One region of the Streptomyces sp. NPDC001513 genome, then DNA from elsewhere that is predicted to be linked to it. Evidence: riboswitches for the same ligand, from Rfam matches in the RefSeq annotation. Region 1 holds a riboswitch; each other region holds the start of a gene.
What was found. A riboswitch is a leader RNA that binds a small molecule or an ion and turns the genes downstream of it on or off. The one in region 1 is predicted to bind cobalamin.

Region 1 (7,534 bases):
CGCCACCAGCGGCGCGACGCCAGCGCGGCCAGTGCGGCGCCCGCGGCGTTGACCAGGACGTCGTCCACGGAGGACACCCGGTCCAGCCGCAGGACGTACTGTGCGCTCTCGACCAGGATCGAGCAGCCCGCCCCGAGCACCAGGATCCGCGGCACGGACGCCAGTGCGGCGAACCGCATCGGGGCGAAGAACCCCAGCGCCGCGAAAACCAGCAGATTGCCGACGGTCCCGAGCGCCCCCATCGTGACCAGGTCCCGCAGCGGTACCAGGCTCACCCGGCCGGGGACGACGCCCGCCCCCGAGCCCGGCATCATGGTCATCCACACGAAGGGCACCGTCCCGTGGACCATGCCCACCTCGGCCAGCGACATCCGCCACGGCGAGGCGACGCCGGCGGCCCGCCGACGCCGGGCCAGGGCCCACGCCACCAGCACGGCCAACGGCAGCCCGACCAGCGTCATCAGCACCACACCGTTGAACGTGTCGAAGCAGCCGTGCCACCGCCCGGCCATGCACGTCGGAGCGGACATCATGAGCGGCCGCCGTACGGAGAACAGGGCGCTCGCCACGGCGAGGACCGTCAGGCCGAGGAGCACGGCCTGGCGCGCGCGGCGGGACGGCGCCGACAGGGATGCGGTGTGGTTCATGCCCCTCATTGGAGGCGGAGGGCCGTTGCGGGGGCGTATGCGATTTTCGATACGCCCACGATATCCACCGGGTCCGGGCGCATCGGAATCGGCTGAAACTCGCCCATGCCAGCGGAAACAGACACAGCGGCACGCGCGTTCGACGGTCTGGAAGAAGAATCAAGGAGCTCCACGCAAGGAGTAACGCCGTGCGCGTACTGTTCACCGGACCCGCTGCCGCAGGCCACCTGTTCCCGATGGTGCCCACCGCCCAGGCGCTCCAGGCCGCCGGGCACCAGGTGCTGTTCGCCGGTTCGACCCCGCTCGACCAGCTGCGGCAGACCGGCATCCCCACCGTCGAGATCGGCGACGGCTCGACGCTGACGGAGGCCTTCCGGCGCGCCTCGGACGACACCGAGCCGCAGTTCCTCACGGAAGGCAGGAGCCCGGAGGACATCCAGCGGCGGGCCACAGTCGGTTTCGCGGAACACAGCCGGGTCACCATCGACGGCCTGCTCGCGCTCGCCACCGCCTGGCAGCCGGACCTCATCGTCCACGACTCCTTCCAGGCCGCCGCACCCCTGGTCTCGGCGGCCCTCGGCATACCCGCCGTGGTGCACAACTTCGGCGTGCTGTCCGGGCTCGGCATGGTCGGCCGGCTCGCCGGCGTCCTGGTGGACGAGTACCGGACCCGTGAGCTCGAAGGCCCGGCGACCCGTACCGTCGTCGACGTCGTACCCGCTTCCCTCGGCGGGGACGGCACGGGCCTGCGCGTCCGCTACGTGCCGTACAACGGCGGCGGCACGGTGCCCGGCGATCTCGTGGCCCGGGGCTCCCGGCCCCGGATCGCCGTCACCCTCGGTACGGTGGTGACCACCTTCGCGGGCGTCGACCCGATCAGCCGGGTGATCGCCGAAGCCGCCTCCGTCGACGCCGAGTTCCTGCTCGCCGTGGGCGACACCGACCTGAGCCCGCTCGGCACCCTCCCCGCCAATGTCCGCCCCCTGCCCTGGGTGCCGCTGGCCCAGCTGCTGGACTCCGCCGACGCGGTCGTGCACCACGGCGGCTCCGGCACGATGCTCACCGCCGCCGCCCGGGGCGTCCCCCAGCTGATCCTCCCGCAGGGCGCCGACCACTTCATCAACGTCGACGCCGCGACGGGCCTGGGCTTCGCCCTGCGCGCGAGCGGCGACAGCGTGGACGCCGACCTGCTCGGCCGGCTCCTCACCGACGACGACCTGCGCAAGGCCGCCGCCACCACCCAGGCCGAGATATCCGCGCTGCCCTCCCCCGCCGACCTGGTCGCCTCCTTCGAAGCCCTCGCCTAGCAGCGCTCTCCGGCGGCCTTCCCCGCGGCCTTGCGGGCCGACTGACGCCGGGTGCGTGGCTCCGTACGGGGCCACGCACCCGGGAGGGGTCAGGCGCCCCAGCGCAGGGCGATGGTGTCGCCCACGTTGATCACCTTGTTGCGGACGGCGCCGGCGAAGGCGGAGCCGTCGACGCTGACCTTCCAGGTGTTGGAGCCGCTGTTGGCCTTGCCGTTGACGGCGGTGATCGTGCCGGTGCCCGACGAGGGGGTCACGCTGGTGACGCAGCCGGCCGGGGTGGCCGCGGTGGTGGCCGCGTTCAGGACGTCCCCGAGGGTGGTGGTCGTACCGGTCGGGGTGAAGGCCACGGAGCAGACCTTCAGGCCGCCGGCGCCGTCGTCGACGGTGAGGGCCAGCTTGGTGGCCGTACCGGCGGTGAAGGTGGACTGGGCGACCCACTGCGGGGCGCCGGGGGTCACCGGGACCGGCGGGGCGGCGGTGAAGCCGCCCCCGGCGACGGCGCGCAGGGAGTCGATGGAGGAGTAGGGGGACGGGGTGGTGTCGGCCGGCTTGTACTTGAAGCCGCCCCCCGGGTTGTACTGGTTGGCGAGCAGGAAGTCGATCGGGGTCTTGTTGGAGGCGGTGAGGAAGTCACCGGTCTGCGGGTTGATGCCGCAGGCGTTGAGCCCGGCGACGCCCCAGCCGTTGGAGCTGGTGTTGACGCCGTACATGGAGTTGAAGGCGCCGGTGGTGGCGAGCCTGCCCTTGAGGAAGTTCTTCGCCTGGACCACGTCGGCGTCGGTGTTGGGGACGCCCGAGACGCAGAGGGCCGCCATCGCCGCACCGGTCATGTCGACGTCGCCCGCGGCGGCCAGGGCCGTGGGGTTGCCCTCGGCCTTGCTGAAGGTCCAGCCGCCGTCGTTGTGCTGGTTGGCGCGGATGCGGGTGACGATCGAGTCGGTCAGCGCCTGCGGGATCCGGGTGCCGCCCGCCTGGGTCTTGGCGCCGCCGAGCGAAAGGGCCGCGAAGACGGTGCCGTTGAAGTTGCCGGACGGTCCGAAGTAGCCCGCCTCGGCGGTCTGCCAGTAGGAGTAGACGTTCGCTATGAGGTTTCTCGAGTCCGAGACGCGCGCCGGGTCGACGCCCGCCGCGTACGCGTTCAGCGTGCCGCGCTCGTAGTCGGTGACGACCGGGGTGGCGGACGGCCAGCCGGACGTGGCGATCAGGTTGCGGTAGACGGTTCGGGCGTTCTTCGTCGTGTCACCGCCCGGGGCGACGTCGACGACCGCCGTACCGGCCGCGGCGAAGGCGCTGAACGCCCACTCGTTGGACAGACCCGCGCCGGCGTACGAACCATCGGCCGCCTGCAGGGACTTGAGGTAGGCGACGCCGTTGGTCTTGGACGTGGCGATCTGCGCGGGCGTCGAGGTCGCGAAGGCGGGCAGCGCGGTGAGGGCGAAGGCGCCGAACGCGGCGGGCACCGCGAGCGCGAGACGGCGGGAGGTACGGGGACGGGACATGGCCTGCTCCTGGAATCGGCGGACGCCGGCCGGTCCCTGCTCCGTCCCGGCCCGTTGGGACGCGGGCGGACATGGCGGAGGCCGCCGTCCGGAACGCGTGGTACGGCTTCTCGGTGCTGCGTTTGCCGCGTGGGCATTCGGGCTCGGGAACGGCCCCCGCCGTCCCACACCGCTGCGCGTCAGCCCCGGATTCTCACCAGGTTCCCCCATGTGGCAGCCCTGGACGCTACCCGAGTGATCAGGGGTCCGCCAGCCGTCCCAACAGGGATGCGAACGACGGGATGCGGTGAGACACACGCCACCTTGACGCCCTGCCTCGGCCCGTGTTGCACTCCGCTGACAAGAACTCAGCACCAGGGGAAGCCGGTCGAAGTCCGGCGCTGACCCGCAACCGTAGGCCCGGCACCCGCCGGGCGAGTCGGAACACCTGGTGTGCAGTCATCTGTACGGAGAACGCCGTCGCGGACTACGGCGTGGTCGTCACCGCTCCCCGCGGGCCCAGCCGTGCCGGGGGGCGCATCGCCACGCACGCAGCCGCCCGGCAGAGACGAGGGCCGCGGTGGGGACCGAACAGCGGGACGAACGGCGTACGCACACCAGACGGCGGCTGCTGTCCCTGGCGACCGCGGCGTTCCTGACCCTCGGTGCGGGGGTGGCGTTCCTCACGGCGCCCACCTCGGCGAACGCCGACCCCATCGAGCAGTGCACGGCGACCACCGGCGCGGTCGTGGCCGTCGACTTCGGTCCCTTCGGCGGCAAGGTCGAGCGGGGCTGCGACACCACCCTCACGACGGGCTACGAGCTGCTGCACACGGCCGGGTTCACCACGGTCGGCACCCAGCACGACGGTGACGCCTTCATCTGCCGCCTCGGGTTCGGCACCTTCAACTCCGGGACGGAGTACCCCACTCCGGACAAGGAGGACTGCGTCCTCACCCCGAAGGCCACCGCCTACTGGTCGTACTGGCACGCCTCGCCCGGCGACCAGAAGTGGACCTACAGCTCCCTCGGCGCGAAGTCCCGCGCGCCGAAGCCCGGTGACGTGGACGCCTGGGTGTTCGGCGGGACCGATGTCGGCGGCACCTCCGGCAAGCCCACCTTCTCCCCCGACGACGTGCGGGCCGGCGGCGGGGGCCCCAAGCCGGACCCCACCGGCCCGAAGCCGCCGGACGTACCGCCGGGCGCGGTCGATCTCCCCGCCGCCACCCGCTGGCTGACCGGGAAGCTGATCGAAGGCGAGCGCGTCCTCAAGGCGGACTCCACCGATACGGACTACCCGGCGACCACCGAGGTGATCTACGCCCTGGCCGCGGTCGACCCGAAGAGTCCGGCCGCGCAGAAGGCCGCCGCCTTCCTCGCCACCCCCGCGCACACGGAGGCGTACGCGTACCCGGCCGGCAAGGACCAGGCCCCGGACGCCACCGCCGCGGCCCGGCTCGCGCTCGTCGCCGAGGCCACCGGCAAGGACCCCCGCGCCTTCGGCGGGCGCGACCTGCTCGGCGACCTCGTGAAGTACGTCTGCACCAGCGGCGTCGAAGCCCCCGAGCCGGTCCCCGGCTGCATGACCAAGGGCGACTTCCGCACCCCCTACCAGGCCGAGGGCCAGGCCCTGGCCGTGATCGCCCTGGTGAACGGCGGTGTCACACCGCCCGCCGACGCCGTGGCCCGGATGACCGCGTTCCAGTGCGAGGACGGCGGATTCAGCAGCATGCTGCTCCGCGCCGGCGACTGGTGCGACAGCGAGGCGGGCGCCACCGGGCTGATGACCCTGGCCCTCAAGCGGGCCGGCGGTCACGACCCCGTCGTGGAGAAGGGCCGCGCGTACCTGAAGAAGGCTCAGGCCCCGACCGGGTCGCTGCCCGCCGCCTCGTACACGACGGTCGGCAGCGCCTTCGCTACCGGCCTGGCCGCCCAGGCCCTGCGTACGCTCGGTGACCCGCTCTTCGCGGACGCCGCGGTCTCCTGGCTGTCCCGGGAGCAACTCCCGGTGGGAGCCTTCACGTTCGAGGATCCGGACACCGACCCCGTGCTGATGGCCACCACCGCGGCCACCATCGCCGGCGCGAAGACCGATCTGGTCGCGCTCACCACGAAGAAGTCCGACCCGCCGAAGCCGTCCCCGGACCCCACGAAGCCCGTGCCGGGTGCCGGGCCCGACCTGAAGAAGGGCACGGCCTACCTCACCGACCACAGCCGGCTGATCCAGGGCCGGTACTACGAGAACAGCCCCGGCAGCGGCTTCGCCGACTACGGCCTGACCATCGACGGCGCCTACGCGCTCGCCGCCACCGGCGAGGACAACACCACCCTGCGCAACATCGTCGACTTCCTCGACAAGGGCGGCAAGGACGGCAAGGGCCGCGGCGTGCACGACTGGACCCTGATCGGCACCAAGTACGCCGGCGGCGGCTCCATCGGCAAGACGGCCCTCCTCGCGCAGGCCGTCGGCCGCGACCCCCGCGCCTTCGGCGGCCAGGACCTGATCGCCGCGCTCGCCAAGGCCGTGTGCCCGGCCAAGTCGGCCCAGCCCGACCGCTCCTGCGCCGACAAGGGCGCCTACACCAACGCCACGTCCGTCTTCTCCCAGTCCCTCGGCGTCATCGCGCAGGTCCGCGCGGGCGAGAGCGCCGCCGCGGGAGAGCCCATCGCCTACCTGAAGAGCCTCCAGGAGCCCTCCGGTGCCTGGCCCAGCCTGATCGGCGAGCCCAGCCAGGCCGAGGTCGACTCCACCGCCATGGCGGCGATGACCCTCGACCTGCTCCCGGACGCCGCCTCGCAGGCGGCCGTCGACAAGGCGCTGGCCTGGCTGGCGACGCAGCAGAAGGAGGACGGCGGCTTCCCCGGCGCCTCGGGCAACTCCGTCAACTCGGCGGCGCTGGCCGTGCAGGGCATGTCCCTGGACAGCGCCAGGTACGCGGACCGCATCGCCAAGGCCCGCACGTTCCTGGCCTCCCAGCAGAACGGCGACGGCGGATTCAACGTGGCCAAGGGCGGCCAGCCCGGATCCGACGTCCGCGCCTCCACCCAGGCCGTCGGCGGGGCCACCGGCATCTCCTTCGCCACCCTCACCCGCAGCCTGGACGGCACCACCCCGCAGCCCGTCCCCACCACCTCGGTCCAGCCCTCCGGCTCCCCCTCGGCGCCCGTCATCGTGACCCCGGGCGAGAGCGCCGGCGGTACGGGCTCCGGTTCGGCCGGTGGCGGCCTCGCCTCCACCGGTGCCCAGGTCGGCGGAATCGCCGCCGCGGCCGTGGCCCTCGTCCTCGGCGGCTGGGGCATCACCCGCGCGGCACGCAAGCGCCGTACCACCACCGGAGGCGAGGCATGACCGGCCGCCTCGTGCGCGCCCTGTCCCGTACGGCCGCCGCGCTCGGGCTGACGGTGGCGGCCTTCGCCGCCACCGCGGCCCCGGCCGGGGCGTCCCCGCAGCCGATGGGCCAGTGCACCACCTCCTCCGGTGCCGTCCTCGCCGTGGACTTCAGCCGCTGGGGCGGGCCCGTCTACCGCTCCTGCGGTACGACGCCCACCACCGGCTACGAGCTGCTCAACCAGGGCGGCTGGGCCACCACCGGCACGGGCCACGACGGCCCCGCCTTCATCTGCCGCATCGGCTACAGCGGGTACCAGGGCGGGAAGCAGTTCCCGACCCCGCAGCAGGACGACTGCGTCCTGACCCCGCCGGCCTCCGCCTACTGGTCGTACTGGCACGCCAATCCGGGCCAGAACACGTGGGAGTACAGCCAGCTCGGCGCGATGCTGTACAAGCCGAAGCCCGGCAGCGTCGACCTGTGGATCTTCGGGGGCACCAACATCGAGGGCACCGAGGGCAAGCCCACGGTCACCCCCGACCAGCTGCGCGCCAAGAACGCCCAGCCGACCGGCGGGGACAAGTCGGCCCCGAAGGACACCCGCACCGCGGCGCCCCTGCCTCCGAACGTCAACACGGGCCCGAAGCCGGAGAACCCCCTGCCGGCCGACCCCGCGCCGGCCACGACGCCGCCCGGCCCTTCGCCGTCGGAGAGCCCTTCCGCGAGCGCCTCGCCGACGCCCTCCGCGTCGCCCTCGTCCAGCGCTCCCGCGG
Region 2 (7,534 bases), on a different contig from region 1:
CCACCGGGCAGCCCTCCGCCGCCGTCAGGATCGGCTCGTTCGCGTCCGACTGCGCGGTGCGCGGATGCGACTGGCGCGCCGAGTCCAGGACGAAGCCGTCCGGGGCGTGGTTCACGCACATGCCCGAGCCGATGCAGACCCCCCGGTCCACCTCGACCTGCCAGCGGTCACCCATCAGGCACCCGCCTCATAGCCCGCCGGCAGGTGGATCATCTTGTGCTCCAGGTACTCGCTCAGCCCCTCCGGCCCGAACTCCCGTCCCACGCCGCTGTTCTTGTAGCCGCCGAACGGCCCGAGCATGTCGAGGCTGAAGGTGTTCACGTTGAAGGTGCCCGTCCGCACCTGCCGCCCGAAGTCGATGCCGTGCTCGACGTCGCCGGTCCAGACGCTGCCGCTGAGGCCGAACTCCGAGTCGTTGGCGACCCGTACGGCCTCCGCCTCGTCCCCGTACGGGATCAGGCAGACGACCGGGCCGAAGATCTCCTCGCGGGCGATCCGCATGGAGTTGTCCACGTCCCCGAAGAGGGTGGGTTCCACGTACCAGCCGCGGTCCAGGCCCACCGGGCGGCCGCCGCCCGACAGGACCTTCGCGCCCTCCTCCTGGCCGATCCGGATGTAGTCCAGCGAGCGCTGCTGCTGCCGCTGGGCCACGAGCGGGCCGAGCTGCGTCGCCGGGTCGAGCGGGTCGCCGACGACGAGCGCGCCGGCCGCCGCCGCGAGGGCCTCGGCCACCTCCTCGTACCGGCTGCGCGGCGCGAGGATCCGGGTCTGGGCCACGCAGGCCTGCCCGTTGTTCATCCAGGCCGCCGGGACGATCCCGGCGATGGTGGAGTCCAGGTCGGCATCCGGCAGGATCACCGCGGCGGACTTGCCGCCGAGTTCGAGCGTGACCCTCGTCAGGTTGCGGGCGGCGACCTCCATGACGCGCTTGCCCGCGGCGACCGAGCCGGTGAAGGCGACCTTGTCGACGCCGGGGTGGCCGACCAGGTACTCGCTGACCTCGCGGTCGGCGGGCAGGATCGACAGCACGCCCTCGGGGAGTCCGGCCTCCCGCGCGATGTCGGCGAGGATGAAGGAGTCCAGCGGCGCTTCGGGGGACGGCTTGAGGATCACCGTGGAGCCCGTCAGCAGCGCCGGCGCCAGTTTGGCCGCCGCCACGAACTGCGGGACGTTCCACGGGATGACGGCGGCGACCACGCCCACCGGCTCCCGGCGCACCAGGATCGGGCCGAGGACGCCCTGGCGGTGCTCCTCGTACGGGTAGGCGCGCGCGACCGTGATCGCGGCGTCGTAGACCATCATCGGGCCGAGCGCCTGGGCGAGGATGCTCCAGGAGTACGGGGACCCGTTCTGGGAGCTGATCGAGCGGGCGATCTCCTCGTGCCGCACCGCGATGGCGTCCTTGATCCGGGTGACGACGGCGATCCGCTCGTCCAGCGTCATCCGCGGCCAGGGCCCTTCGTCGAACGCCTTGCGCGCGGCGGCGACGGCACGGTCCACGTCCCCCTTCGAGGCGTGCGGGACGGAGCCGATGACCTGCTCGGTGTGAGGGGAGACGATCCGGATCGTGTCGGTGCCCAGCGGATCCGTCCACTCCCCGCCGATGAACAGTTGTCCGTGTTCCACGAGCTCGGTCATGGCTGAGGCCTCCTGCGGCTTGGCGTTCCAGAACTGATACCAGTTCTAGTTCGAGGAGTCCACGGCCAGGACGGAACAGCGGAGAAGATCCAACGACTAGTCAGAAGAGCGTGGAAGTGGTCGACTTGGGCTACTACTGAAACACGTTCTCGTCAGAGGGCGGCAACGGGCGGAGGGCTCATGCCGGAGGACACGTCACAGGTCACCGATCACGGCGGAGGCGTGTGGGGCATCAAGGTGCCCATCCCCGACAACCCGCTGGGACACACCCTCGTCCACGTCCTCGACACCGACCGCGGCCCGGTCCTGGTCGACACCGGCTGGGACGACCCCGAGTCCTGGGACACCCTCGTCGCCGGGCTCGCCGCGCTCGGCATCCCCGTCGCCGACGTCCACGGCGTCGTCATCACCCACCACCACCCCGACCACCACGGCCTCTCCGGCCGGGTCCGCGAGGCGTCCGGCGCCTGGATCGCCATGCACGCCGCCGACACCGAGGTCGTCGTCCGCACCCGCGCCTCCGAGCCCGGCGTCTGGTTCGACTACATGAGCGCCAAGCTCGCCGCCGCCGGAGCCCCCGAGGAGCACATCGCGCCCCTGCGCGCCGCCCGCGCGAGCGGCCGCATGCGGACCCTGCCCGGACTGCGCGCCGCCGTGCCCGACCGGGAGATCGTCCCCGCCGAACTGCTCCCCCTCGCCGGACGCCGGCTGCGCGCGATCTGGACCCCCGGCCATACCCCCGGCCACGTCTGCCTGCACCTGGAGGAGGCCCACCCGGCGAACCTGCCCGGCAACGGCCGCCTCTTTTCCGGCGACCACCTGCTGCCCGGGATCTCCCCGCACATCGGCCTGTACGAGGCCCCCGAGGACACCCGCGTCACCGACCCCCTCGGCGACTACCTCGACTCCCTCGAACGCATCGGCCGGCTGGCACCCGCCGAGGTGCTCCCGGCCCACCAGTACGCCTTCACCGACGCACCCGCCCGCGTACGGGAACTGCTGGACCACCACGAGGAGCGGCTGTCCGGGCTGTGGACCCTGCTGGCCGAACCGCTCACCCCGTGGGCGCTGGCGGAGCTCATGGAGTGGAACCGGCCCTGGGAGCAGATCCCGTACGGCTCCCGCAACATCGCCGTCTCGGAAGCGGAAGCCCACCTGCGGCGGCTGGTGAAGCAGGGCCGCGCGGAGGCCGTCCCGGGCACCGACCCGGTGACGTACCGGGCCGTGTAGGGACGGCGGCGCGGCCGGTAAGGGGCCCGGGCCCCCAGTGCCCCCGGGCCCGCAGGCTACGGGCCGGTAGAGTGAAGCCGTCGTCCACACTTCTGTACGGGGGGGAAGCCGGTGCGAATCCGGCGCTGACCCGCAACCGTGACCCACCCCGGCACCGCCCGGGCGGGGAGCCGGAATGCCCCGTACCGGAAGTGCGCGGCTCGCGCCGCCGGATCCTCCGGCGGCCGGCACCGTCGAGGTAAACGGAGCCGGAGCCCGGTGCCAGTGCGTGCCCGCCTCCGGTTCCCCAGCAGGAGAGGCACCCTCCCCCATGAACGTCCGCCGCAGCGCAGCCGCGCTCGCCGCCTCCGCCGTGCTCTGCGTGGGTGTCGCCCCCGCAGCCCTCGCCGACACCGCGCCGCCCGCCTCCCCCTCCGCACCCCCGGTCATCCCCTCCGGGCTGTACGGCAAGGACGACCCCATGTACGACGGCGTGTGGCGGCAGTCCTTCGCGCTGCTCGCCCAGGACACCGTCGGCATCAAGCCCGCCGCGCAGGCCGTGCACTGGCTGGCCGGCCAGCAGTGCGCGAACGGCTCCTTCCCCGCCTTCCGCGCGGACACCGCCAAGGACTGCGACGCGACCGCGTACATCGACTCCAACGCGACGGCCGCCGCCGTGCAGGCGCTGACCGCGCTCGGCGGCCACGGTGAGAGCGTCAAGAAGGCCGTCGGCTGGCTGAAGTCCGTACAGAACGAGGACGGCGGCTGGAGCTCCAACCCGGGCGGCGCCATGGACAGCGGCACCGACGCCAACTCGACCGCCCTCGTGATCAGCGCCCTGACCGCGGCCGGCGAGAAGCCGGCCGAGATCAAGTCGAAGGCGGGCAAGACCCCCTACGAGGCGCTGCTCTCCTTCCAGCTGGGCTGCGCCGCCGAGCCGGCCGGCGACCGGGGCGCGTTCGCGTTCCAGCCGGTCGACGGCAAGCTGCTCGCGAACGGCGACGCCTCCGCCGCGGCCGTGCTGGCCGGCCTCGGCACGGGCTCGGCCGTTGTCCCCTCCGGTACGGACACCCCCGCGGCCGCGCCGACCTGCCCGGCGGCGGGCACCGTCGACCCGGCGGCAGCGGCCCAGGGCGCGGCGGGCTACCTCGCCGAGGCCCTGAAGAAGGACGGCCACCTGACGGCCGTGACCCCGGGCGCCGACCAGCCGACCCCGGACACCGGCAACACCGTCGACGCGGTGATCGCCCTGGCCGCGGCCGGGCACAAGCAGTCGGCGGCGGGCGCCCTGGAGTGGCTGAAGGCCAACTCCGCCGAGTGGTCCACGGGCAAGCCGGCCGCCCTCGGCACCCTGATCCTCGCCGCGCACGCCACGGGCACCGACCCGAAGTCCTTCGGCGGCACCGACCTCGTCGCGGCGCTGAACGCGACCGGCCCGGCCCCGCAGGGCGCGGACACGGACGCCACCCCCGTGAAGGAGGAGTCGTCCGACAACCAGAACCTCTGGTGGATCATCGGCGCGGGCGGCGCGGCCGGCGTGGGCATCGGCATCCTGCTGAGCGGCCGCCGGAAGAAGAACCAGCTCTGATGCGCCGCCGCCGGCCCGCCGTGGCCCTCGCTCTGGCGCTGGCCCTCGGGAGCGTCCTGGCCGTGCTGGCCGCCGCTCCGGCGCTGGCGGCCGGCTACCGCTACTGGTCGTTCTGGGACGGCTCGGGCGGCGGCCGCTGGTCGTACGCCACGCAGGGCCCCTCGATGGCCCGCCCGAAGGACGGCTCCGTGCAGGGGTTCCGCTTCTCGGTGAGCAAGGACGCGGCGGACCAGGCGGCGCAGCCGCGCGCCGCGGCCGACTTCGAGGCCGTCTGCGGCTCCACCCCTCCGGCGCAGGGCCGCAAGCGGGTCGCGCTCGTCGTCGACTTCGGCGTGCCCGCGGACGCCCCGGCGGGCGAGGCCCCGCCGCAGGACGCCCCGCGCACCGCGTGCGCGCAGGTGGCCGCGGAGGCCACGGCGGCCGAGGCGCTGGCATCGGTCGCGAAGCCGCTGCGCTACAACAGCGCGGCCCTGCTGTGCGCGATCTCGGGCTACCCGAGGCAGGGCTGCGGCGAACCGATGGCGGACGCCCCGGCGCCGAGCGCGTCGGCGGCGCCCGCCGCCGCGGCCCCGGACGACGGCGGCCCGTCGGCGGGCCTGCTGGCGGGCATCGCAGCCGTGGCCGCCCTGGCCGCGGCCGCCCTCTGGCAATCCCGCCGCCGCACCCGATGACGGGCGAGCGTGCGGAGGGGCTGAAAGACAGGCGCGGCGCCGCACGCGACGACGTGACCCCGGCCCGCCGGAGCCTGCCCGCGGCGCAGGATCCCCCGCGCTGGTCGACGTACAAGAGAAAATGGCAGGCCCCGCTCGCCGGCCGGGCCACCGCCCTGCACGCCGGGGCCTGGTGGCTCTGGGCCCTCGGGCTCGCCACCGCCGCCTCCCGCACCACCAACCCCCTGCTTCTCGGGCTGATCGTCGGCGTCGCCGGGTACGTGGTGGCGGCCCGCCGCACGGACGCGCCCTGGGCGCGTTCCTACGGGGCGTTCCTCAAGCTCGGCCTCGTCGTCATCGGCCTGCGCCTGCTGTTCTCCATGCTGCTCGGCTCGCCCGTCCCCGGCGCGCACACCCTGTTCACGCTCCCGGAGATCCCGCTGCCCGCCTGGGCGCAGGGCATCCGGTTCGGCGGGAAGGTCACCGCCGAGCAGCTGGTCTTCGCGTTCTACGACGGCCTGAAGCTGGCCGCCCTCCTCGTCTGCGTGGGCGCCGCGAACGCCCTCGCGAACCCGGCGCGGCTGCTGAAGTCCCTGCCCGCCGCCCTGTACGAGGCGGGGGTCGCAGTGGTCGTCGCCATGACCTTCGCGCCGAACATGGTCGCCGACGTGGTCCGGCTGCGGACGGCCCGCCGGCTGCGCGGCCGCCCCACCGGCGGGGTGAAGGCGATCCTCCAGATCGGCCTGCCGGTCCTGGAGGGCGCCCTGGAGCGTTCCGTCGCCATCGCCGCGTCGATGGACGCGCGCGGCTACGGCCGCACGGCGAAGGTCCCGCCGGCCGTCCGGCACACCACCAACGTCCTCACCCTCGGCGGTCTCCTCGGCATGTGCGCGGGCACGTACGGGCTGCTGGCCGCGCAGGGCGCCGCGTACGGGCTCCCCGTGCTCGGCATCGGCGCGGTCCTGGCCCTCGCGGGCCTGCGCCTCGGCGGGCGCCGGTCGGTGCGGACCCGCTACCGGCCCGACCGCTGGGGGCCGCGCGCCTGGCTGGTGGCCGGCTCGGGCGCGGCCGTCGCCGCGCTCCTCATCCGCGCGGGCTCCGTCGACCCGGCCGCGCTGCACCCGGGGGTGGTCCCGCTGGTGGCGCCCACGCTGCCGCTGTGGCCGGCGGCGGCGATCCTGATCGGCCTGCTGCCCGCGTTCGTGGCACCCGTACCGCCCAAGGAGGCGTCGCTGTGATCCGCTTCGAGCAGGTGTCGGTCACCTACGAGGGCGCGGCCGGGCCTTCCCTCCAGGGCGTCGACCTGGTGATCCCGGAAGGCGAGCTGACCCTCCTGGTCGGCCCGTCGGGGGTCGGCAAGTCCACCCTGCTGGGGGCCGTGTCCGGGCTGGTCCCCCATTTCACGGGCGGCCGGCTCCGGGGCAGGGTCACGGTCGCGGGCCGTGACACGCGCACGCACAAGCCGCGGGAGCTCGCGGACGTGGTCGGCACGGTCGGGCAGGACCCGCTGGCCCACTTCGTGACGGACACGGTGGAGGACGAACTCGCGTACGGCATGGAGTCCCTGGGCCTGCCACCTGCGGTGATGCGCCGCCGGGTGGAGGAGACCCTGGACCTCCTCGGCCTCAACGAACTCCGTGACCGGCCCATCGCCACGCTCTCCGGCGGCCAGCAGCAGCGGGTCGCGATCGGTTCGGTCCTGACCCCGCACCCTCGGGTCCTGGTCCTGGACGAGCCCACGTCGGCGCTGGACCCGGCGGCGGCGGAGGAGGTCCTGGCGGTCCTCCAGCGCCTCGTCCACGACCTCGGCACCACCGTCCTGATGGCGGAGCACCGGCTGGAGCGGGTGGTCCAGTACGCCGACCAGGTGCTGCTCCTGCCGTCGCCGGGCGCGTCCCCCGTCCTGGGGCCCCCGGCGGAGATCATGGCCGTCTCCCCGGTCCACCCCCCGGTGGTCTCCCTGGGCCGCCTCGCAGGCTGGTCCCCCCTCCCCCTCTCCATCCGCGACGCCCGCCGCCTGGCCGCGCCGCTCCTGGCCCGCCTGTCTGACTCGGTGGCAGCCCTGCCCGGGCCCACCGTTCCCGCCGTCTCCCAGGGCTCCGCCCCGGACCCCGCGCCGCACGATTCAGCCCCTCCGGCGTTTGAGGAGCGGGGTCCGGGGCGGAGCCCCGATCTCGCAGCCTCGCCGCACATTCCAGCCTCGCCGGCGTTTGAGGCGCGGGGTCTGGGGCGGAGCCCCGGCGGCGGCGCGCCCGGACTGCTCGCGCGGCTACGGCGCCGGGGCACGCCGAGCCCGGGCCCGACCCCGAGCACCCCCGCCCCGGGAGCGGCCCCGGCCCACACCCGCGCCCTAGGCGTCCGCCGCACCCGCACGGACGTGCTCCGCGACATCAACCTCACCGTGGCCCCCGGCGAGACCATCGCCCTCATGGGCCGCAACGGCGCCGGC
Region 3 (7,534 bases), on a different contig from region 1:
AGCGGCACGGCGCCATGCTGCTGAACCCCGGTGGCCCCGGCGGTTCCGGGCTCGACCTGCCGCTGATGATGCACGAGGCGATGCCCCAGGAGGTCCGGGACCAGTACGACCTCATCGGCTTCGATCCGCGCGGGGCCGGCGCCAGCTCCCCGATCACCTGCGGACTGGACGACGCCGAACAGAACTTCGACCGCGCCTACCGTCCGGAGACCTTCGGCTCCGACGTGACGTGGGCCCGCACCGTCGCCGACAAGTGCCGCGAGAAGGCCGGTTCGGTGCTCCCGTACATCACCACCCGCAACACGGCGCGCGACATGGACACGATCCGCGCGGTGCTGGGCGAGCGCAAGCTCTCGTACCTGGGCTACTCGTACGGGACCTACCTCGCAGCGGTGTACACGCAGATGTTCCCGGACCGCACGGACCGCTTCGTGCTCGACAGCGGCGTGGACCCGCAGCGGATCTGGCGCGGCATGATCCAGGTCTGGGCCACCGAGGCCGAACCCGCCTTCGCGCGGTGGACGCAGTGGGCGGCGCAGCGGTCCGCGGAGTACGGGCTGGGCGACAGCCCGAAGGCCGTGTCCGAGACGTTCTGGGGGCTGGTGGCGCGCGCCGACAAGGAGCCCCTCGACCTTGAGGGCATGAAGGTCGACGGGGACATGATCCGTGCCGCGCGCGGGGTGTTCTTCTACCCGGCGCAGGCCACTCCCCTGATCGCCGCCCTGAAGGCCGCGTCCGAGGGCAGGCCGCTGCCCGAGGGCATGACCCTGACGAAGCTGAAGCGGCTGCTGACCGGCGGCGAGGCGGCCGAGCCCGCCTCGGACAACGGCACCGCCGTGTTCTGGGCCGTGGTGTGCGGGGACACGGGCAGCTGGCCGCGCTACACCGAGCAGTACGAGCGGGACGCGGCGAAGGACAAGGCCCGGTACCCGCTGTACGGGGACTTCGCGTCCAACATCAAGCCGTGCGCCTTCTGGGACCGGCCGATCGAGGCGGCCACGCCCATGAACAAGAAGGCGAACGTGCTGACCGTGCAGAACGAGTGGGACTCACAGACCCCGCTCGTCAGCGGCCAGGGCCTGCACCGCGCGCTCAAGGGCTCGCGGATGGTGCTGGCGGCCGGCGGTGAGGGCCACGGCGTGTACCTCGCCGACCCCACCTCCTGCGCCAACGCGCCGGTCCACGCGTACCTGACCACGGGCAAGCTGCCCGCCGAGGACGTGACCTGCCAGAACCCGCCGAGCGGTGCGCAGCAGCGCGGGTCCCTGGCCCCGTCGAAGCCGCTGCCGATCCCGTCCGGGCCCGGACGGTTCTGACACCGGCCTGACAGCTGCCCGACGCCCGGCCTGAGACCGGCGGCAGACGGCTCGGCGGACGGCTACCGGTTCGTGGGGGACGCCTCCGCGGCCGCCTTGATACGGCGGCCGAAGTCGGGGGCGTCCTTGCGTGCGGCGCCCGCCGCGAGTCCCACGAGCAGCTTGCCGATGCCGTGGCCGTGCAGGGTGTTGAAGATCCGGACCCGGGTGCGGCCGTCCGGGAGGGCTTCGAGGTCGTAGCCGCCCTCCGCGGTGACGAGGTTCTTGCTCTGCTCCGTCCAGCGGATCAGGCGCGGTGGGTCGAAGCCGTCGATGCGGAACTCGCGGGCGGTCTTCATCCCGGCGTCCTTGACGGTGCTGCGGAAGACCGTGCCGAGGGCCGTGGGGCCCTCCGGGATCCTGGTGATCTGCTGGACGCGCGGGCTGAAATCGGGGTCGTTGCGCCCGTCGGCGAGGTAGGCGAAGACCTCCTCGACCGGCCGGTCGATCTCGACGCTCGCCTCGAACTGTCCGGACATGTCGGCTCCTCGGTGTGGCTTCGTGTGATCCACCATCCCAGAACGCCCTCCTTCGCGCGCGCCGACCGGGTCGGTCGGCGGGGCCGCGGGGCGTCCGTGCGTACGGGCGGGGTGCCGATGCGTGCGGGTGCGGTGCCGACGAGTACCGGTGAGTGCTGGTGGGACGGGGACGGCTGCCCCTACGATGCCTCTGGTCAGGTACATGCCTGACGTCCAACTGAATGCCTGCGCGACTGGGGAAAGCCGGTGTGATTCCGGCGCTGACCTGCAACCGTGAGCGGCGCCTCCGCGCCGTGAGTCGGACCACCCAGCGTGCGGTGCGTACGGCTTCTCACTGTCACGGTCTGCAGCACGAAGCCCTGAGCCCCAGGCTCACCGATCACCTGTGTCCGCTTCCCCGGGCCCGGGGGCGCGGTGTGCCCGAGGCGATCGGGGCCGCGGCGCACGACCCCGATGCACGCCAGGAAGGCACTTCATGCGCCAGACTCTCGCCCGCCGCGCCCTGATCACCACGGCGGCCCTCGGTCTCGCCCTCGCCACGGCGCCGGCCGTCGCGCACGCCAAGGCCGCCCCGAACACGAACAGAGCGGTCAACGTGTCCCTCACCGTGCAGGGCCCCGACGGGCTGCTGTTCAAGGGGAAGGTCAACACCAAGGGGCACGACGTCACCACGGCGACCGGTGGCACGCACAAGTGCGACGGCACCAACGGGGCCGCGAACCCGACGGCCGTGCCCACCCCGACGGCCGCGCTCGACGACGCCGCGCGCCGGAACTACTTCGGCTGGGACGGCACCTGGTACGCGTCCTTCGACGACTTCTCCGTGGACTCCATCAAGAACGTCAGCGGCGGCGGCTCGGCCTACTGGAGCATATCGGTCAACGGCACCCCGACCCCGGTCGGCGGCTGCCAGTTCAAGCTGAAGGCCGGCGACAAGGTGGCCTTCACCTGGACCTCCTTCTGACGGAGCCCCACGACAGGAGCGCGGAGCGGCTCACCGGGCCGCTCCGCGCTCCTTGTCCGTGCCGCCGGGGGTCCCTCAACCCCGCAGCGGCACCACCGGGTCCCTCATCAGCCCCGGTCGTACGTGTGGAACCCGCGGCCGCTCTTGCGGCCCAGCAGCCCCGCCTGGACCATCCGCTGGAGCAGCGGGGGCGGGGCGTAGAGCGGCTCCTTGAACTCGGCGTACAGGGATTCCGCGATGGCCGCGACGGTGTCCAGGCCGATCAGGTCGGCGAGCTTGAGCGGGCCCATCGGGTGGGCGCACCCGAGCTCCATGCCCGCGTCCACGTCGGCGGCGCTCGCGAACCCGGATTCGGCCATCCGGATGGCGGCGAGCAGGTACGGGACGAGCAGGGCGTTGACGACGAAGCCGGCCCGGTCCTGAGAGCGGACGGTGGTCTTGCCCAGGGATTCCCGGGCGAAGGACTCGACCGCGGCCAGGGTGTCCGCCGACGTGTGGAGGGAGGAGACCACCTCGACCAGGGGCAGGACGGGGACGGGGTTGAAGAAGTGGAGTCCCACGACCCGGTCGGCGCGGCCGGTGGCCATGCCCAGCCGCATGATCGGGATGGCGGAGGTATTGGTCGCGAGGATGGCTTCGGGGTCCTCGACGATCTTGTCGAGGGCGGTGAAGATCTCGGTCTTGGCCTCGGGGTTCTCGGTGACGGCCTCGATGACCAGCTGCCGGTCGGCGAGGTCGTCCAGGTCTCCGGTGAACACCAGCCGGGCCAGTGCGTCCTCGGCGGTGAACCGGTCCAGCCTGCCGCGCTGGACGGCGCGTTCGAGGGAGACGGCCACCCGCTCGCGGGCGGCGCGGGCCGCGGTGGCATCGGCCTCGGCCACGACGGTGTCGAGGCCGGCGCGGGCGCAGACCTCGGCGATGCCGGCTCCCATCTGTCCGCCGCCGACGACTCCGACGCGCAGGAGGCGGGCCGACTGCTGTGCCGGGGCGCTCACGCGGTCACCTGCGCGGCGGTGGTGCGGACCAGGTGACGGGTGTAGGCCTCGGGGGTGAAGAAGGCGGGCAGCTGCACCGACAGCGCGGTGTCGACGAAGACCTCGCGGGCTTCGAGGACCAGGGCCTGCGGGTCCTCGGCCTCCAGGGCGGCGCACTCGGCGTCGAGGAGGTCGGTGAGGGTGCGCCGGTCGACGCGGTCGTGGCGGAGCCACTGCCAGATCTGCACGCGCGCGATCTCGGCGGTGGCGGCGTCCTCCATCAGGCCGTTCAGGGCGACGGCGCCGCTGCCGCGCAGCCAGGCGTCGAAGTAGCGCAGGGCCACGGCCACGTTGGAGCGGATGCCTTCGGAGCTCGGCGGAGCGGCGATCCGGCGGACCGACAGCAGGTCGGCGGCGGCGACCTCGACGTCCTCGCGCGTCCGCTCCAGCTGGTTCGGCCGCTCCCCCAGCACCCCGTCGAAGACCTCACGGCAGACGGGGACGAGTCCGGGGTGGGCGACCCAGGAGCCGTCGAAGCCGTCCTCGGCCTCGCGCTCCTTGTCGAGCCGGACCTTGGCGAGGGCGGCCGTGTTGGCCTCGGCGTCCTTGCTCGGCACGTGGGCGGCCATGCCGCCGATGGCGTGGGCGCCCCGCTTGTGGCAGGTACGGACGAGCAGTTCGGTGTACGCCCGCATGAAGGGGGCGGTCATGGTGACCTTGGCCCGGTCCGGGAGCTGGAAGTCGGTGCGGTGGCCGAAGGTCTTGATCAGGCTGAAGAGGTAGTCCCAGCGGCCCGCGTTCAGTCCGGCGCTGTGTGCGCGCAGCTCGTGGAGGATCTCCTCCATCTCGAACGCGGCGGTGATCGTCTCGATCAGGACGGTCGCCCGGACCGTGCCCCGCGGGATGCCCAACAGATCCTGGGCGAACAGGAAGATGTCGTTCCAGAGCCGGGCCTCGTACCGGTTCTCCAGCTTGGGGAGGTAGAAGTACGGGCCGTGGCCGGCGTCGATCTGGCGCTGCGCGCAGTGGAAGAAGTACAGGCCGAAGTCCACGAGCGAGGCGGACACGGGCCGGCCGTCGACCTCCAGGTGCTCCTCGGTGAGGTGCCAGCCGCGCGGGCGCACCATGATGGTCGCGAGCTCCGTCCCGAGGCGGTACTCCTTGCCCTCCGGGGTGGTGAAGTCGATGCGCCGCTCGATGGCGTCGAGCAGGTTCAGCTGGCCGCCGATGACGTTGTCCCAGGTGGGCGCGGTGGCGTCCTCGAAGTCGGCCATCCACACCTTCGCCCCGGAGTTGAGGGCGTTGACCGCCATCCGGCGCTCGGGCGGGCCGGTGATCTCGACCCGCCGGTCCGTCAGCCCGGGCGCGGGCGGGGCGACCCGCCAGTCGGGGTCGGTGCGCACGCCGACGGTGGCGCGGGAGAAGTCCAGGGGCGATCCGGAGACCAGATGGGCGGCGCGGCGACGGCGCTCCTTGAGGATCTCCAGGCGGCGGTCCGCGAAGGCGGCATCGAGGCGGCCGATGAACTCCAGGGCCTCGGGGGTCAGGATCTCCTCGTGGCGCTCACCCTGCGCGCCGAGGACCTGGACACTGCTGGTCAGGGGCGTGTGTGACATGCGGTTCTACTCCTCGGCGTGGGGCGGCCGGCGCCCGGGGCCGACAGGGCCCCGGGCGCCGTCGGACGGCGATCGGAAGGCGCCGGCGGGAGCCGGCGGGAGCCGGCGGGAGCCGGCGGGAGCCGGCGGGAGCCGGCGGGAGCCGGCGGGAGCCGGCGGGAGCCGGCGGGAGCCGGCGGCGCGCTCCTAGTGGAACTGCTCTTCCTCGGTGGAGCCGGAGAGCGCCGTCGTGGAGGAGGCCGGGTTGACCGCGGTGGAGACCAGGTCGAAGTAGCCGGTGCCGACCTCGCGCTGGTGCCTGACCGCGGTGAAGCCCTGCGCCTGGGCGGCGAACTCCCGCTCCTGGAGGTCCACGTACGCGGTCATGCCGTGCTCGGCGTAGCCGCGGGCGAGGTCGAACATGCCGTGGTTGAGGGAGTGGAAACCGGCCAGGGTGATGAACTGGAAGCGGTACCCCATCGCGCCCAGCTCCCGCTGGAACTTGGCGATCTGGTCGTCGTCCAGCGCGGCCTTCCAGTTGAAGGACGGCGAGCAGTTGTAGGCGAGCATCTGGTCCGGGTACTGCGCGTGGATCGCCTCGGCGAACTCGCGGGCCTGCGCGAGGTCCGGGGTGCCGGTCTCCACCCAGATGAGGTCCGCGTACGGGGCGTAGGCGAGGCCGCGGGCGATGACCGGGGCCATGCCGTTGCGGACGTGGTAGAAGCCCTCGGCGGTGCGCTCGCCGGTGCAGAACTCGGCGTCGCGCTCGTCGACGTCGCTGGTCAGCAGGGTCGCGGCGAGGGCGTCCGTACGGGCGATGATCAGGGTCGGGGTGTCCGCGATGTCGGCCGCCAGGCGGGCCGCGTTGAGGGTGCGGACGTGCTGCGCGGTCGGCACGAGCACCTTGCCGCCCAGGTGGCCGCACTTCTTCTCGGAGGCCAGCTGGTCCTCGTAGTGGATGCCGGCGGCGCCCGCCGCGATCATCGCCTTGGTCAGCTCGAAGGCGTTCAGCGGGCCACCGAAACCGGCCTCGGCGTCGGCGACGATCGGCGCCAGCCAGTCCGTGCCCCCGTCGATCGAACCCGTCGTGCCGCCCTCGGCGGTGGCGATCTGGTCGGCGCGCAGCAGCGCGTTGTTGATCCGCCGGACCACCTGCGGCACCGAGTTGACCGGGTACAGGCTCTGGTCGGGGTAGGTGTGGCCGGCCTGGTTGGCATCGGCGGCGACCTGCCAGCCCGAGAGGTAGATCGCCTGCAGCCCGGCGCGGACCTGCTGGACGGCCTGGCCGCCGGTCAGGGCGCCGAGCGCGTGGATGTAGTCCTGCTCGTGGAGCTGGCGCCACAGGCGCTCGGCGCCGCGCCGGGCCAGGGTGTGCTCCTCGCGGACGCTGCCGGAGAGCCGCACCACGTCCTCGGCGGTGTAGGTGCGCTCGATGCCGGCCCAGCGCGGGTCCGTGGCCCACCGCTGTTCGAGCTGCTGGGCCGCCGCCGTCGTGTTCGCCTCTGCCATGACCGTCACCGTCTCCATGAATCGCTTGATCTGCCAATGTTCTGGTCAGCTGTGCACCGTGTTGGCACCGTGTGCCTCACTCGGGGATCGCGGCCGCCGGACCGGCCCGGAGGCCGAACGGAGCAATGTTGCCGAGCCGCCGAGCCGGGACCGCCGGGATCTCCGACATCAGGGCATGAATCGCGCCCGGAGCGTCCGTCTCGGCTGCCGGGTCCGGCGGGCCGCAGGACTGACTCTGACAGTGGCACCGAGTGCCATCAAGAAGGGACGAATGCCAAGTTCTGCGAATCTTCACGGCCGGTTTTGCCAAGTTTGCAAACGTCGGCAGCGCCCGGATCCCGCGTAGGGTTGCGGCTGTCCCCGGCACACGTGGAGCAGGCGAGGAGCACGGTGAGCAAGACGTACGCGGGCGCGCGGCTGCGGCGGTTGCGCGAGGAGCGGCGGATGAGCCAGGCCGAGCTGGCGCGCGTCCTCGCCATCTCGCCCAGCTACCTGAACCAGATGGAGCACGACTCGCGCCCGCTCACCGTCCCGGTGCTGCTGCGGCTGACCGAGGCGTTCGGCGTCGACCCCGGCTTCTTCTCGGAGCGCGACACCAGCCGGCTGGTGGCCGACCTCCGCGAGGCGCTCGCCACGGAGGTGGCCGAAGCCCGGGTGT
Region 4 (7,534 bases), on a different contig from region 1:
ACACCGGCAGTCCGTGATCGCTGCGGTCGATTCCGAAGACTTCGCAGAAGATCCCGAACTCGAAGGGGGCGATCTCGTCGAGGAGGGCCACGGCCACGTTGGTCAGCATGGATCCAGTGTGGCAGTAATTCGCTCTTTCATGACAGTCCTGCCACTGTGCGAGTTTTCCCCACGGGAGGAGAGTGGAGACATGAACACGTTCCTGAGCTACCTCACCGTCCTTGCCGTCGCCACGCTGGTGCTCGCCCCCAGCCTGTACGGGGTCCTGCGCGACCGCCGGATCGACCGGCAGCTGCGAGCCGTCGAGACCCGGCTCGTGTGGCTGCCGCGCCAGAAGGCGGGCGGCATGCCCCCCACCGTCCGCGGGTACCGCGCCCGGCACACCCGGATGCACTGGGGCCCCGTCGCCCACTGAGCCGGGGCGACCGTGCACACGGGAAGCCGGACGATCGGGCGCCGGAAACGCGAGAAGCCGGGACGCGGTGGTGAACCGCATCCCGGCTTCGCGGCGTTCACCGCGTCCCGACGGGGGACCCTGGAGGACCGGGGACCCTAGAAGTCCTCGTCCAGGTCGACCGTGCCCTCGACCGCGACCTGGTAGGCCGACGGACGGCGCTCGAAGAAGTTCGTCAGCTCCTGGACACCCTGCAGCTCCATGAAGGAGAACGGGTTCTGCGAGCCGTACACCGGCGCGAAGCCGAGGCGGACCAGACGCTGGTCCGCGACGCACTCCAGGTACTCGCGCATCGACTCGGTGTTCATGCCCGGCAGGCCGTCGCCGCACAGGTCGCGGCCGAACTGCAGCTCCGCCTCCACGGCCTCCTTCAGCATGTCGGTGACCTCCTGCTGGAGGGCGTCGTCGAAGAGCTCCGGCTCCTCCTTGCGGACCGTGTCCACGACCTCGAACGCGAAGTTCATGTGCATGGTCTCGTCACGGAACACCCAGTTGGTGCCGGTGGCCAGGCCGTGCAGCAGGCCGCGCGAGCGGAACCAGTACACGTACGCGAAGGCGCCGTAGAAGAACAGGCCCTCGATGCACGCGGCGAAGCAGATCAGGTTCAGCAGGAAGCGGCGGCGGTCGGCCTGCGTCTCCAGCCGGTCCAGCTTCTCGACCTCGTTGATCCACTTGAAGCAGAACTGCGCCTTCTCGCGGATGGAGGGGATCTCCTCGACCGCGTCGAACGCGGCCGCCCGGTCGTCCGGGTCGGGCAGGTAGGTGTCGAGCAGCGTCAGGTAGAACTGGACGTGCACGGCCTCCTCGAACAGCTGGCGCGACAGGTACAGGCGCGCCTCCGGGGAGTTGATGTGCTTGTAGAGCGTCAGCACCAGGTTGTTCGAGACGATCGAGTCGCCCGTCGCGAAGAACGCGACCAGACGGCCGATCATGTGCTGCTCGGCCGGCGTCAGCTTCGCGAGGTCCGCGACGTCCGAGTGGAGGTCGACCTCCTCGACGGTCCAGGTGTTCTTGATCGCGTCCCGGTAGCGCTCGTAGAAGTCCGGGTAGCGCATCGGGCGGAGCGTGAGCTCGAAGCCCGGGTCCAGGAGGTTCTTGTTGTTGGAGCTCATTACTGGCAGGCCTCGCAGGACTCGGGGTTCTCAAGGGAGCAGGCCAGGGCGTCGGCGTCGACGGCCTGCGGGAGCGGAGTGGCGGCCGCCGGGACGGCGGACGCGGACGCGGCGCGGGCGATCTTCGTGGCCGGGCGCGAGCGCAGGTAGTAGGTGGTCTTCAGGCCCTGCTTCCAGGCGTACGCGTACATCGAGCTGAGCTTGCCGATGGTGGGCGTCTCCAGGAACAGGTTCAGCGACTGCGACTGGTCCAGGAACGGCGTACGGGCCGCCGCCATGTCGATCAGACCGCGCTGCGGGATCTCCCACGCCGTGCGGTACAGCTCGCGGACCTCCGCCGGGATCCAGCCGAAGCCCTGCACCGAGCCGGAGGCCTCGCGCAGCGCCTCGCGGGACTGGGCGTCCCACACGCCGAGCGCCTTCAGCTCCTCCACCAGGTAGCCGTTCACCTGGAGGAACTCACCACTGAGCGTCTCGCGCTTGAAGAGGTTGGAGACCTGCGGCTCGATGCACTCGTACACGCCCGCGATCGAGGCGATCGTGGCCGTCGGGGCGATGGCGAGGAGCAGCGAGTTGCGCATGCCGGACGTCGCGACGCGGGCGCGCAGCGCCTCCCAGCGCTCCGGCCAGTTCAGCTCGGTCTCGTAGTGGTCCGGGTGCAGGACGCCGCGCGCGGTGCGGGTCTGCTCCCAGGCCGGCAGCGGGCCGCTGCGCTCGGCCAGGTCGCACGAGGCCTCGTACGCCGCGAGCATGATGCGCTCGGAGAGCCTGGTGGAGAGGGCCTTCGCCTCGGGGGAGTCGAAGGGCAGCTTCAGCTTGAAGAAGACGTCCTGGAGGCCCATCGCGCCCAGGCCCACCGGGCGCCAGCGGGCGTTGGAACGGCCGGCCTGCTCGGTCGGGTAGAAGTTGATGTCCACCACGCGGTCGAGGAAGGTCACGGCGGTGCGGACGGTCTCGTCCAGCCGCTCCCAGTCGATCTCGCCCGTCTCCGTCAGCACGAACGCGCCGAGGTTGACCGAGCCGAGGTTGCAGACGGCCGTCTCGCCGTCGTTGGTGACCTCGATGATCTCGGTGCAGAGGTTCGAGGAGTGGACGACCGTGCCCGGCTCGGCGGTCTGGTTCGCCGTGCGGTTGGAGGCGTCCTTGAAGGTCATCCAGCCCTGGCCGGTCTGCGCGAGGGTGCGCATCATCCGGCCGTACAGGTCGCGGGCGGGCATGGTCTTGCGGGCCAGGCCCTCCGCCTCGGCCTTGCGGTAGGCGGCGTCGAAGTCGTCGCCCCACAGGTCGACCAGCTCGGGCACGTCGGCCGGGGAGAACAGCGACCACTGGGCGTCCGCGTTCACGCGGCGCATGAACTCGTCCGGGACCCAGTGGGCGAGGTTCAGGTTGTGCGTACGGCGCTGGTCCTCACCGGTGTTGTCGCGGAGCTCCAGGAACTCCTCGATGTCCGCGTGCCAGGTCTCCAGGTAGACGGCGGCGGCGCCCTTGCGGCGGCCGCCCTGGTTCACCGCGGCGACGGAGGCGTCGAGGGTCTTCAGGAACGGCACGATGCCGTTGGAGTGGCCGTTGGTGCCGCGGATCAGGGAACCGCGGGCGCGGATGCGGGAGTACGACAGGCCGATGCCGCCCGCGTGCTTCGACAGGCGCGCCACCTGGTGGTAGCGGTCGTAGATCGAGTCGAGCTCGTCCAGCGGGGAGTCCAGCAGGTAGCAGGAGGACATCTGCGGGTGCCGGGTGCCGGAGTTGAAGAGGGTGGGGGAGGAGGGCAGGTAGTCGAGGCGGCTCATCAGCCGGTACAGCGAGGCCACTTCCTCGAGGGCCTGGACGCTCTCGTCCGCGGCGAGGCCACAGGCCACGCGCAGCATGAAGTGCTGCGGGGTCTCGATGACCTGACGGGTGATCGGGTGGCGCAGCAGGTAGCGGCTGTGCAGGGTGCGCAGGCCGAAGAAACCGAAGCGGTCGTCGGCGCCCTCGGCGAGGGTGTGCTCGACCAGCGCGTCCAGGCGGTTCGCGTGGGTCCGCACGAACTCGGCCGTGCGGTCGGCGATGAGGCCCTCGCGGTGGCCGACCTCGACCGAGGCCGAGAAGGAGGTGGAGCCCTGGCTCGCGGCCTCGTCGCGCACGGCCAGCGTCAGCAGCCGGGCCGCGAGCTTCGAGTACGCGGGGTCCTCGGAGATCAGACCGGCGGCGGCCTCGGTGGCGAGCCCCCGCAGTTCGGCCTCGTCGGCGGCGGAGCTGCGGCCGCGGAGCGCGGCGGCGGCGACGCGGCCGGGGTCGGTGTCGGGGAGGTCCGCCGTAAGTTCGGTGAGGGTACGCAGCAGCGTGGCCCCCGGGCCCTCGGTGTTGTCGCCAGAAATGGACTCGGCGCGCGGTGCGGAAGGCGCGATGGTCACGGCGGGAGCTCTCCCTCGCTCGGCCCGGTCATCGGCGGAGCGGGGCGCGAGCGGGCGCATGCGGGCGTGGCAGGAACGCGTTCACACCGCATGGCGTCCACCGGCCCAACCGCGAGGCCCGGACGTGTCGGCACCCGGTTCGGTCGAGCCGGGCGCGCTGCCGGCAGGTCATCGGACTTGGTGTCCGGTAGCCGGACACTTCATACCGTTGCGGGACAGTTCCGGATTCACACCGGATTCCCCTGCGGCGACAGCAGCCTTGAGCATACATGTGGGGGCGCCCCTATGAGGCAACCCCCACATGTAGTGTCGGCGTGGCTACAGCTTGAGCCGATACGCCAGAAGTGTCAGGCCCGGGATGGGCGCCCAGTCCCGCTCCGGGACGCGTACGAAGCCCAGGCGCGCGTAGATCCGGTGGGCGCCGGCCATGCTGCGCTGGGTGGAGAGCACCACGGCCGACACGCCCTCGATCGCCCGCGCCCGCTCGACGCACGCCCGCACCAGAGCCTCGCCGGCGCCCTGGCCGCGCCCCTCGTGGGCCACGGCGAGCATCCGGAACTCGGCCTCGTCCGGGCCGGCGATGTCGGCGAGCGGACTCCCGGGTGCGGCGAAGGTCACCCCGCCCAGGATCCGCCCGTCGCGCTCGGCGACGAGCACCTCGGCCAGGGCCGCCCGGCCGGCCACGTCGCGCAGCACGTTCAGGTAGGCGTCGTCCTCGTTGAAGTCCAGATGCCCGTCGGCGAGGTAGGCCTGCGCCGTGATCCCGCCCAGCTCCGCGTACTCGGCGGGCCGTACCGGTCTGATCGTGATGTCCATGCGTTCGAGTGTGCCGGAGGCGCGCGAAGGGCCCCGCCGGATTTCGGCGGGGCCCTCCGGTGTGACTCAGCAGCAGCCGAAGCCCTTGCGGGGGTCGGCCTCGCGGGCGTCCGTGCGGGCGCGTTCGAAGGCGCGGCGGGTGAGGACCTCCGCGTCCGGGTCGTGGGAGCGGGCGTGGGCGACGTACCGGTCGTACGCCGCCTCCCCCGAGAACTCCCGTACGTAGAACCGGGCCCGGGCCAGCACGCTCCGTACGGTGCTCACGCCACCGGCTCCTTGACGTGTCCGCCGCCCGAGTCGAGGCCCGCCGCGGCGAGCTCCGCCCGCTCCTCGGGCGTCGGGATCAGCCCGGCCGGGGCGACGATCTTCGACTCGGTCCACGGGACCTCGGTGAGGGTCACCGACTCCGGCTTGCGGACGGCCTTCAGGCAGGTCCGGGCCGCGTCCAGGAGCACGATGACGATCAGCGCCGCGAAGAGGGCCGACAGCACGCCGTCCACCGTGGCATTGGTGACCACGGTGTGCATCTCGTCCATGTTCTTCGCGGGCTTGAGCACCTTCCCGGCGTCGATGCCCTCCTGGTAGGTGCTGCGCTGCGCGAAGAAGCCGATCTTCGGGTTGTCGGAGAAGATCTTCTGGTAGCTGGCGGTGAGCGTCACGGCCACGTCCCAGACCAGCGGGACGGCCGTCACCCAGGCCCACTTGAGGCGACCGGACTTGACCAGCAGGGTGGTGCAGACGGCCAGGGCGACCGCGGCGAGCAGCTGGTTCGCGATGCCGAACAGCGGGAACAGCTGGTTGATGCCGCCCAGCGGGTCCTTGATGCCCACCCACAGGAAGTAGCCCCAGGCCCCGACGACGATGGCGCTCGCCAGCCAGACTCCGGGCTTCCAGCTGACGTCCTTGAACGGCTTGTGCAGGTTGCCGAGGGTGTCCTGGAGCATGAACCGGCCGACGCGGGTGCCCGCGTCGAGGGTGGTGAGGATGAACAGTGCCTCGAACATGATGGCGAAGTGGTACCAGAAGGCCTTCATGCCGGCCCCGCCGATCACCGACGAGAAGATCTCCGACATTCCGAGTGCGAAGGTCGGTGCGCCGCCCGTACGGGACAGCAGGCTGGCCTCCTCCACGTCCTTCGCTGCCTGGGTCAGCGCCTCGGGGGAGATGGCGAAGCCGAGGTTGGTGACCGCCTGCGAGGCGGACTCGACGGTGGTGCCGATGACCCCGCCGGGGGAGTTGACCGCGAAGAACAGGCCGGGCTCGATGATGCAGGCCGCGATGATCGCCATGACGGCGACGAAGGACTCGGTCAGCATCGCGCCGTAGCCGATGACCCGGACCTGGGTCTCCTTCTGGATCATCTTCGGGGTGGTGCCCGAGGCGACCAGCGAGTGGAAGCCGGACAGGGCGCCGCAGGCGATGGTGATGAAGACGAAGGGGAACATCGAGCCGGCGAAGACCGGGCCGTCGCCGCGCGCGGCGAAGTCCGTGACCGAGGGCATCTTCAGCATCGGCATCGCGATGACCACGCCCAGCGCGAGCAGCGCGATCGTGCCGATCTTCATGAAGGTGGAGAGGTAGTCGCGGGGCGCGAGCAGCATCCACACCGGCAGCACCGACGCGATGAAGCCGTACGCGACCATCCAGATGACCAGCGTCTCCTTCTCCAGCGTGAAGGTGCCCGCGAAGGAGGACTCGGCGACCCAGCCGCCCGCGATGATGGCGACCAGGAGCAGGGCGACACCGATGGTGGAGACCTCGGTGACCCGGCCCGGCCGCAGCACGCGCAGGTAGAAGCCCATGAAGAGGGCGATCGGGATGGTCATGCCGATGGAGAACACGCCCCAGGGGGAGTGCGCCAGGGCGTTGACGATGACCAGCGCGAGCACGGCCAGCAGGATGATCATGATGGCGAACACGGCGACCAGGGCGGCGGCTCCGCCGACGGGGCCGATCTCGTCCCGGGCCATCTGGCCGAGCGAGCGGCCGTCGCGCCGGGTGGAGAAGAACAGCGTGATCATGTCCTGCACGGCGCCGGCGAAGATGACGCCCGCGACGATCCAGATGGTCCCGGGCAGGTAGCCCATCTGCGCGGCGAGCACCGGTCCGACGAGCGGGCCGGCGCCGGCGACGGCGGCGAAGTGGTGGCCGAAGAGCACCCGGCGGTCGGTGGGATGGAAGTCGACACCGTTGTCGAGGCGTTCGGCGGGGGTGGCCCGCGTCTTGTCCACCTTGAGCACGCGGTCCGAGATGAAGCGCGCGTAGAAGCGGTAGCCGATGGCGTACGAGCCCAGCGCGGCGGCGAGCAGCCACGCGGCCGAGATCTCCTCACCGCGCGAGAGCGCCAGCACGCCCCAGCCGAGGGCGCCGACGAGTCCGACGAGCACCCACACGGCGATGGACTTCGGAGAGGGCGAGCCCGGTGTGGTGTCCGGGCCCGCCGTGTCCCGTTCTGTCCCTGTTGCTTCCGGTTCAGGCATGACCTCGTCCCCTCGTCGATCATCTGCGTAAGGGCAGGGAATCTACGGGGGATTGCCCGGTGAGCGTAAGGGTCCGTCCGCATTCCGGTATGTGAAGGAATTCGGTAGGCCGGGGTCCGGCGGGCGGGGCCGGACGGTCTCGGACGGAGGCCGAACGTACGAGGTCAGACGGCGGGGCGCTTGAGGCGGGCGACGAACTTGTACCGGTCCCCGCGGTACACCGAGCGCACCCACTCCACCGGTTCCCCGTCGGCGTCCAGCGAGTGCCGCGACAGCATC

Region 2: another riboswitch for cobalamin. It lies ahead of ACFYZ4_RS28480 (prenyltransferase/squalene oxidase repeat-containing protein); the one in region 1 lies ahead of ACFYZ4_RS32205 (hypothetical protein).
Region 3: another riboswitch for cobalamin. It lies ahead of ACFYZ4_RS04655 (DUF4430 domain-containing protein); the one in region 1 lies ahead of ACFYZ4_RS32205 (hypothetical protein).
Region 4: another riboswitch for cobalamin. It lies ahead of ACFYZ4_RS20945 (ribonucleoside-diphosphate reductase subunit alpha); the one in region 1 lies ahead of ACFYZ4_RS32205 (hypothetical protein).

The regions. Positions count from the first base shown of each region.
Region 1 covers NZ_JBIAVU010000016.1:212,149-219,682, reverse strand. Annotated here, with positions in the region: gene ACFYZ4_RS32215 (VanZ family protein) at 1-647, opposite strand, end outside; gene ACFYZ4_RS32210 (nucleotide disphospho-sugar-binding domain-containing protein) at 836-1,954, shown strand; gene ACFYZ4_RS32205 (hypothetical protein) at 2,044-3,453, opposite strand; cobalamin riboswitch at 3,564-3,697, opposite strand; cobalamin riboswitch at 3,766-3,903, shown strand; gene ACFYZ4_RS32200 (prenyltransferase/squalene oxidase repeat-containing protein) at 4,013-6,781, shown strand; gene ACFYZ4_RS32195 (hypothetical protein) at 6,778-7,534, shown strand, end outside.
Region 2 covers NZ_JBIAVU010000013.1:267,261-274,794, reverse strand. Annotated here, with positions in the region: gene ACFYZ4_RS28495 (ferredoxin) at 1-175, opposite strand, end outside; gene ACFYZ4_RS28490 (aldehyde dehydrogenase) at 175-1,638, opposite strand; gene ACFYZ4_RS28485 (MBL fold metallo-hydrolase) at 1,819-2,868, shown strand; cobalamin riboswitch at 2,935-3,066, shown strand; gene ACFYZ4_RS28480 (prenyltransferase/squalene oxidase repeat-containing protein) at 3,179-4,435, shown strand; gene ACFYZ4_RS28475 (SCO2322 family protein) at 4,435-5,106, shown strand; gene ACFYZ4_RS28470 (energy-coupling factor transporter transmembrane component T) at 5,103-6,323, shown strand; gene ACFYZ4_RS28465 (ABC transporter ATP-binding protein) at 6,320-7,534, shown strand, end outside.
Region 3 covers NZ_JBIAVU010000002.1:208,290-215,823, forward strand. Annotated here, with positions in the region: gene ACFYZ4_RS04645 (alpha/beta hydrolase) at 1-1,316, shown strand, start outside; gene ACFYZ4_RS04650 (SRPBCC family protein) at 1,379-1,834, opposite strand; cobalamin riboswitch at 2,021-2,164, shown strand; gene ACFYZ4_RS04655 (DUF4430 domain-containing protein) at 2,310-2,798, shown strand; gene ACFYZ4_RS04660 (3-hydroxybutyryl-CoA dehydrogenase) at 2,906-3,793, opposite strand; gene aceB (malate synthase A) at 3,790-5,388, opposite strand; gene aceA (isocitrate lyase) at 5,575-6,876, opposite strand; gene ACFYZ4_RS04675 (short-chain fatty acyl-CoA regulator family protein) at 7,267-7,534, shown strand, end outside.
Region 4 covers NZ_JBIAVU010000009.1:63,659-71,192, reverse strand. Annotated here, with positions in the region: gene ACFYZ4_RS20960 (helix-turn-helix domain-containing protein) at 1-109, opposite strand, end outside; gene ACFYZ4_RS20955 (hypothetical protein) at 191-415, shown strand; gene ACFYZ4_RS20950 (ribonucleotide-diphosphate reductase subunit beta) at 553-1,566, opposite strand; gene ACFYZ4_RS20945 (ribonucleoside-diphosphate reductase subunit alpha) at 1,566-3,959, opposite strand; cobalamin riboswitch at 4,104-4,236, opposite strand; gene ACFYZ4_RS20940 (GNAT family N-acetyltransferase) at 4,278-4,775, opposite strand; gene ACFYZ4_RS20935 (YbdD/YjiX family protein) at 4,842-5,039, opposite strand; gene ACFYZ4_RS20930 (carbon starvation CstA family protein) at 5,036-7,255, opposite strand; gene ACFYZ4_RS20925 (GntR family transcriptional regulator) at 7,420-7,534, opposite strand, start outside.